One region of the Methylobacter sp. BBA5.1 genome, then DNA from elsewhere that is predicted to be linked to it. Evidence: riboswitches for the same ligand, from Rfam matches in the RefSeq annotation. Region 1 holds a riboswitch; the other holds the start of a gene.
What was found. A riboswitch is a leader RNA that binds a small molecule or an ion and turns the genes downstream of it on or off. The one in region 1 is predicted to bind cyclic di-GMP.
Positions count from the first base shown of each region.

Region 2: linked by a shared signal. The riboswitch ahead of EK22_RS13270 (hypothetical protein) and the one ahead of EK22_RS25135 (hypothetical protein) in region 1 are both predicted to bind cyclic di-GMP.

Region 1 is NZ_JQKS01000002.1:24,790-28,214, forward strand. Features, by position in the region: gene EK22_RS25135 (hypothetical protein) at 867-1,409, opposite strand; cyclic di-GMP riboswitch class I at 1,443-1,524, opposite strand; gene EK22_RS25140 (VPLPA-CTERM sorting domain-containing protein) at 1,643-2,491, opposite strand; gene EK22_RS01190 (winged helix-turn-helix domain-containing protein) at 2,845-3,425, shown strand, end outside.
Region 2 is NZ_JQKS01000020.1:37,889-41,313, reverse strand. Features, by position in the region: gene EK22_RS13275 (undecaprenyl-phosphate glucose phosphotransferase) at 1-1,213, shown strand, start outside; cyclic di-GMP riboswitch class I at 1,574-1,661, shown strand; gene EK22_RS13270 (hypothetical protein) at 1,696-2,223, shown strand; gene EK22_RS13265 (polysaccharide biosynthesis/export family protein) at 2,300-2,851, shown strand; gene EK22_RS13260 (porin family protein) at 2,892-3,425, shown strand, end outside.

The DNA.
Region 1 (3,425 bases):
ATTCCGCAGCCAATTCAGCCACTACCGGAATAATATTTAGGAACGCGCACAAAATAACTTCCTCAAGTGCGCGGATGAATTTCCGGTGTAGGTGCGGATTTATCCGCACAGTGCGAATGAATTCGCACCTACAATTCCCTGATTTATTCCATGGCTATTACTTAACATGGAAATCACCTAATAATTTCAGTAACTCGCGATGCGGCTCATACAAATCAAAGGGGGCGCCTGTATCGTACGGATGCATGGTAGGGGCGGACCTACGTGTCCGCCCTGTTTCGGGTGCACAACGGGTTATCGGAGAACCGTTAGCCAAAGGTGAACCGATGAGCAAGGGCGAACACACAGGTTCGCCCCTACGTGTCTGTTCATTTCATACAAATCAAAAGGGGCGCCTGTATCGTACGGATGCATGGTAGGGGCGGACCTACGTGTCCGCCCTGTTTCGGGTGCACAACGGGTTATCGGAGAACCGCTGGCCAAAGGCGAACCGTTGAGCAAGGGCGAACACACAGGTTCTCCCCTACGTGTCTGTTCAATTTACGGTATCAGGGCATCAATCCGTGGGAATTGCCGGATTAAAACGCCTGGGGATCAAAGAAAATGAATAGGCCGATTAACAATCGATACTGAAATAATGCTGATTAGGTCAAATTTTGCTGAGGAATGTAGGTCCTGGCTCTGCTCGCCCTGATAAGAAAGGAAATCGGTCATCACCAGGCTTGAAAGAAGCCTGAAAATCAACCTTATGCTGTATAAGCCCAACTGCCCTGTCGATTACACCAGTATTAATCGGTATATTGCATTTCAGCGGTCATAAAAAAGGGGCCGGAGCCCCTTTACTGAATTGGAATCAGATTTTAACCTCAGGCGGCAGCTGATTTTTTGCGCGCCGCGCCGATCAAACCCAACAGACCTGATCCGAACAACCAGACTGCCGCGGGGACAGGTACGGCTGGCGGCTCATCACCACCAATGTTTATATTGCTACCATAGAGACTCATATGTGAAAGATCTTTGTCAGGCATTGCCCAAGTACCAGATATTGAACCTTCTACTAGCAGCCAGGCTGTGTAAAAAATACCATTGGGTGGTCTGCCTGTTCTTCCGTCTTTAAGAACCAGAGTGATGGCTTGATAAGTATCCCATAAAGAGGAATCAATCGACCATGTTCCGCTTCTCAAATCACCTGTGAAAGACAGTTCATTAGATATATCCGTCCAATCGGTAGCACCAAAAAAATCATCCGATACATCATCATTGCTATCCTCAAAGTCGCCATCCTCAGAAAGCAGGCTCTGAGCATATCCGTCGGATGTTACGGGTCCATAAGTAGCAGCACTTGCTATATTCCCCCCGCCTAGCATCGCCAAGCCTAGCACTAGGCTTAATACAGTAACTCTTTTCATTTTTATTTCCTCTGCAATAATTTAAAAAACAAATATTGCAACCCAGCCATCTTTCGCCATTGAAAGACCTGTGGCTTTCCGTCCCCGCTTTGCAACGAGTTTGGCTTTTTAACCACTTCCTAATCAACCAGATCCTCGGTCTATTCAGAAGTTTTGTTCATCCTGAACCATTTTCCTATGCAAGACGGACAAAACAGCCTGTCCGCTTTGATATTCATTCTTAACCTAAGCCGTTAAGCAATCGCTCTGCCCGCTTGACGGCGCGAGAATCCGGCCAGGCCAGCCATTGCCGAGCCGAACAGCCAGACAGCGGCTGGAACGGGAACGGCTGATATATTCTCGGCTGACATTTCCGCGTAGGAGTGTCCGATGATGATGTCGGCGTCAAATAAATTATTTAAACCATTCAAGGATAAGCGCAGTGCATTGACCGTCATTGAGCAAAAAGAATTGGAGCAATCCGTTATCTGTTCGTTGAGAATCAAAGTGGCGCCAATGAGTCCGAGCGCACTTAAATCAATCATGGAATTTGGTCCGGCATTGGTGTCAACTTGGATATCTTGGCCTAATATGCTCAAGCCTAACGATGTGATATTAGCGCTTCCCGAGGCGGTCATATTGCCATAATCCCCCGTTACCTCGGCGCTGGAGCTAAAAGTCCAATTATCCAGCTCAAACAGGCTTAATCCAGGACCAAAAATCGAGAAAAGACTGGCATTGATGTTTAAACCTTCGATGCCGCCGGATGCGCTCGTGGTTTTATTACCGGCCGATCCATCAACATTGGAATCCGCCGATCCAGTAATTACATCGATCGAAGCATGAGCTTGAGCTACTAGTAAATCAACGCCAACGTCAAAGCCTAAAAGCGCATCATTCAGATCATAGGGCGCCGGGGCTGTTCCCGATATACCAGCAGGTGCTGCCACTGCCAGTAAGTTTGAGCCCCCAACATTCAAATTTACAGAGAGCCCATATCCTTCACTGTAAGCATTAACGACCGCAGCACCCGCGATTGGGGTAAAAGTAACAGACGCCAGCGCCAATGTGACGGCCCCCAAAATACAAGCTTGCTTTTCCATAACTAAATTCCAAGTTTTTACAAATTAAAAAAACGCAACCCAGCCTTCTTTATCATCATCCACCCAAAGACCCGTAGCTTGCTATTCTTCGCCTCACAACAAGTTTGGCTTATCCTTACTTCTACAACTCTATTCCGGAATCGAACCGATGAGGTTTAACCTGGTCGAAGATCCCTTTAATTCTCAATACTTCCAATAAGTTTCAGTCTGTAATTCAAAGAAGCGTTAATTTTTAGTTAAATCCTTGCCCGGTGCCAGTATACTTAAGCCCCTCCTGTAAGTTGTTAGCAATTTGTTATTTTTGTGTTAGAGTCTGACATTATCTCTACTACAGGCTTTTTATGCTTGCGTCGATGGATCAAAATTCTATTTACGAGTTTGAAACGTTTCGCCTGGAAATGGCCAGCCAGCTCTTGTGGAAAGGTAAAACCGCTGTCGATTTGCCGCCCAAAATTTATCGGTTATTGCTTTATTTCCTGCGGCACACGGGACAGGTCATATCCAGGGAGGAATTATTCGATGCGGTATGGGATGGCCGGCTTGTCGACGACTCGGCATTGAGGCTGGCCGTTAATTCCCTGCGCAATATTTTGCATGACGACCGTAAAAATCCGCGCTTTATCTCCACAGTGACCCGTCGGGGTTATCGTTTCCTGCCCGAGGTCTCGGTTACGCAATCTCTCGAGCATCTGATCCCTTTGCATTACCGGACCAAAGTTGAGCCCTCGTCCGCCTGGATTGAACGCCCGGCGGAACTGGCCTTGCTCCGGAAAGCCTTTCAGCAGGCGAAAAATAAAGAGCGGTGCGTGGTTTTTCTGGCGGGGGAGCGAGGCACGGGTAAATCGACATTGCTCGACATGTTCCTGGCCAAAATCCAATCTCCCGAACTGGCCTTGCTGCGTTCCCGATGCGTGCAACTGCACGGGGTCGCGGA
Region 2 (3,425 bases), on a different contig from region 1:
ATACCGGCACAGTCGAGGCCTATCCATTCAGGCTGAAATAAAACGTATTCTTATTTCATGGTTTTGGGTATTAATTGTAATAATTTGTGCCGATCAAGCTTATCCCTTGGTAGATCCTGTTTTTAGGCAGTATTTTTGGATGTGGATAGGAATGGTGCCTGTAGAGATAGTATCCTGGCACATTATTATCAGTACCGTTGCAGCTATTATAAGAAAAAATGGCAGAAATACCCGTCGCGTTGCGATTGTCGGGGCAACGCGATTAGGGGGCGAATTAAAAAGGATATTTATCGAAGATGAATCAATGGGGCTGCATTTTGTCGGCTTTTACGATGACCGGCAGAAAATAGAGGACGGCAGGGGCGTCCTGGCTGAAAATAAATTGGAAGGAAACTTGCAGCAACTGATCAAAAATGCCAAGGAGGGCGCCATTGATATTGTTTATATTACACTTCCCTTGCGGGCCGAGCATCGAATTAAGGATTTGATTGAACAGTTATCGGATTCAACTGTTTCTGTTTATTATGTGCCTGATTTATTTGTATTTGATCTGCTAAGATCCAGCCTGCATCATATAAAAGGTATTCCTGTCATCAGTATTCTTGATACCCCGTTCTATGGGGTTGACGGCATTATAAAAAGAGTTTTCGATATACTGTTAAGTCTGATTATTTTAATAATCATTGCAATACCATTTGTAATCATCAGTATAAGTGTTAGAATGAGCTCGCCTGGCGCCGTGATCTTTAAACAAAGACGATACGGTATCGGGGGCGAAAAAATAGTCGTCTGGAAATTCAGAACGATGACCGTCAGTGAAGATGGCGATAAGGTTAAACAAGCAAAAAAGAATGACCCCAGGGTAACGAAATTGGGTGCTTTTTTAAGACGTACATCATTGGATGAATTGCCTCAATTTATTAACGTATTACAAGGAAGAATGTCAATCGTTGGCCCCAGGCCTCATGCGGTAGCGCATAACGAATGGTATCGTGGACAAATAAAAGGCTACATGCTCAGGCATAAGGTAAAGCCGGGTATAACCGGATATGCGCAAATCAATGGATATCGAGGCGAAACGGATACCTTGGATAAAATGGAAGGAAGAATAGAATATGATCTGGCCTATATAAGAAACTGGTCTCTATGGCTAGATATGAAGATCATATTTTTGACCATATTTAAAGGTTTTTTGGGAGCGAAGGCCTACTAGCGAATTTGAATATTGTACTTTAGTACAATATTCAAATAGAAAAAAACAATTATAATCGCAACTGTGCTGGATTTTTGAAGTTCAGGAAGAATGAAATAACTGTAGTTTTACCATGTTTTATGAGGGGCGGATCGTAGGGGTAAAGGGTTTGCTGATTTTTGTGCAAACTTATCAAAAATTCCTTCAGCCTAAGTATTTTGGCTATTTGCTTTTCCAAAATAATGTGAAAGTTCTAAATATTAATATGGCATAAAGTAGTGTTTCCGGCGTGTTGAAACTAACGGCTGAATGCCATTAATAAATATTAGGAGTGGTGGGTTGTATGGTGCGTGACCAATCGGGTGGTTGGCATGTTTCACGGATGATTAAGGCCAAACCTGTTGTGAAGCAGGGGCGGAAAACCACGAGTCTTGATAAATGGTTTTGTCAAGATAGTCGGGTTGCAAATTATGATAGTTTATAATTTGTTGCAGGTATTTTTTATGAAAAAAGTTTTTTTAAGTTTTGTATTTTTATCCGTGCTTTCTTTTGGCGCAAACGCGGCTACTTTAACGCTAACAAAAGAGGATCCTGATGCGACTGATTTGGCCAATATGGCGGTTAATTTTGGTGGCACCGGTCAATTGGTTTCCGGCTCTGGTCAAATTAATGGTAGCCCAATCGACCATATCTGGGGTATTGAATCTAATCCAGAGGCTTCATATGTCTCATCTTTCTCAATTACAACGCCACAAGCCACTGCAATTATAGATGGGGTTAACCTTTATGCGGACAGTTCTTTAACTACATTACTTGTAGCTGCTACTCAGGTTGGTCCTGAGTGGAAATTCAGTTATTTGTTGGCAGCAAATACTCAGTATTTCATAAATGTACTAGCTCATGGAACTGGTAGCTATACGCTTAATGTTCAAACACCAATTCCAGCTGCCGTTTGGTTATTCGGCTCAGCTTTGATGGGATTGGTCGGCTTTTCACGTCGTAAAGGCAATTCAGCACAATCTGTTGCATAAGGAAATTAATTTTTCCGTTATACTAAAGGGGCGTTCTGCCCCTTTTTTAATTTTTATAAAACAGAAATAAAAAATTATGTCGTTTCTTATCAGAATTGTTTTGCTGTCAACGATTTTTTTTATTCAAACTGCCCGCGCTGACTCTTATCAATATACGGTTAACCCTGGTGATATTCTCGATATTTCGGTTTGGAATGAGGAAGCCCTGCAACAGGAATTGCGTGTATTACCCGATGGCAGCATCAGTTTCCCTCTAGCTGGAAATTTCCAGGTTGCCGGTAAATCGATAGATCAGATAGAGGCTATTCTGAAAGAAAGACTCGCAGAGTATATTGCCGATCCGGTGGTTAATATTTCGGTCAAATCGGTTGAAGGCAATGCTATTTATGTGATCGGCCAAGTGAAAAAACCCGGCCAGTTCGTTATGTATCAACCGATGGATGTTATGCAGATGTTGAGTCTTGCCGGCGGTTTGACAGCATTCGCAAAAGCCAATGATATTGTCATTCTGCGTCGTAACGGCGACAAATCCGAGTCCATCGAGTTTGAGTACAGCGATGCGGAAGACGGCGATAAACTGGAAAATAACCACTTGCTGCAGAGTGGAGATGTCATTGTAGTGCCTTAATCGCGCTTTATAAACTAAGCAATAAGCGTAGATTGAGCACATGAAAACAATCTTCAGTAAGCAAGAGTCTTATGCAAGCCGCGCGAGGATAGCATTCATTATTGGTGCATTCGCTTTTTGTTCAGGTATCGATGCCGCTGAATGGGGGGTAAATGCCACTATAAATCAGGCGTTATCCTATAACGACAATGTCAGAATGTCTCAAAATCCGCAAGGCTCGGTTATTTACGACTTAACGCCTACCATTAATTTTACGCGTAAAACCGAAGTGTGGGATATAGTGGGCATGGCCAGTTATGGCCTCCAGCATTATACTGAGATAGAACAGTTCAATAACAACCCGCAGCATTACGGATTGAGCACCGCTTATAGGACCGAGCGTAGTAATCTGGGATTAAGTGCAAATTACTCTATTGCACCTAGCCAGAATTTCGCGGAACAGGACACGGGTAATTTTTCATCCAATGCGGATCGTAAAAACCTGTCAGTCACGCCAAGCTATTCTTATAGATTTACGGAGTTGGATAGTCTGATCGGTTCAGCCTCCTATTCAAAATCAACCTATTCCAACGGC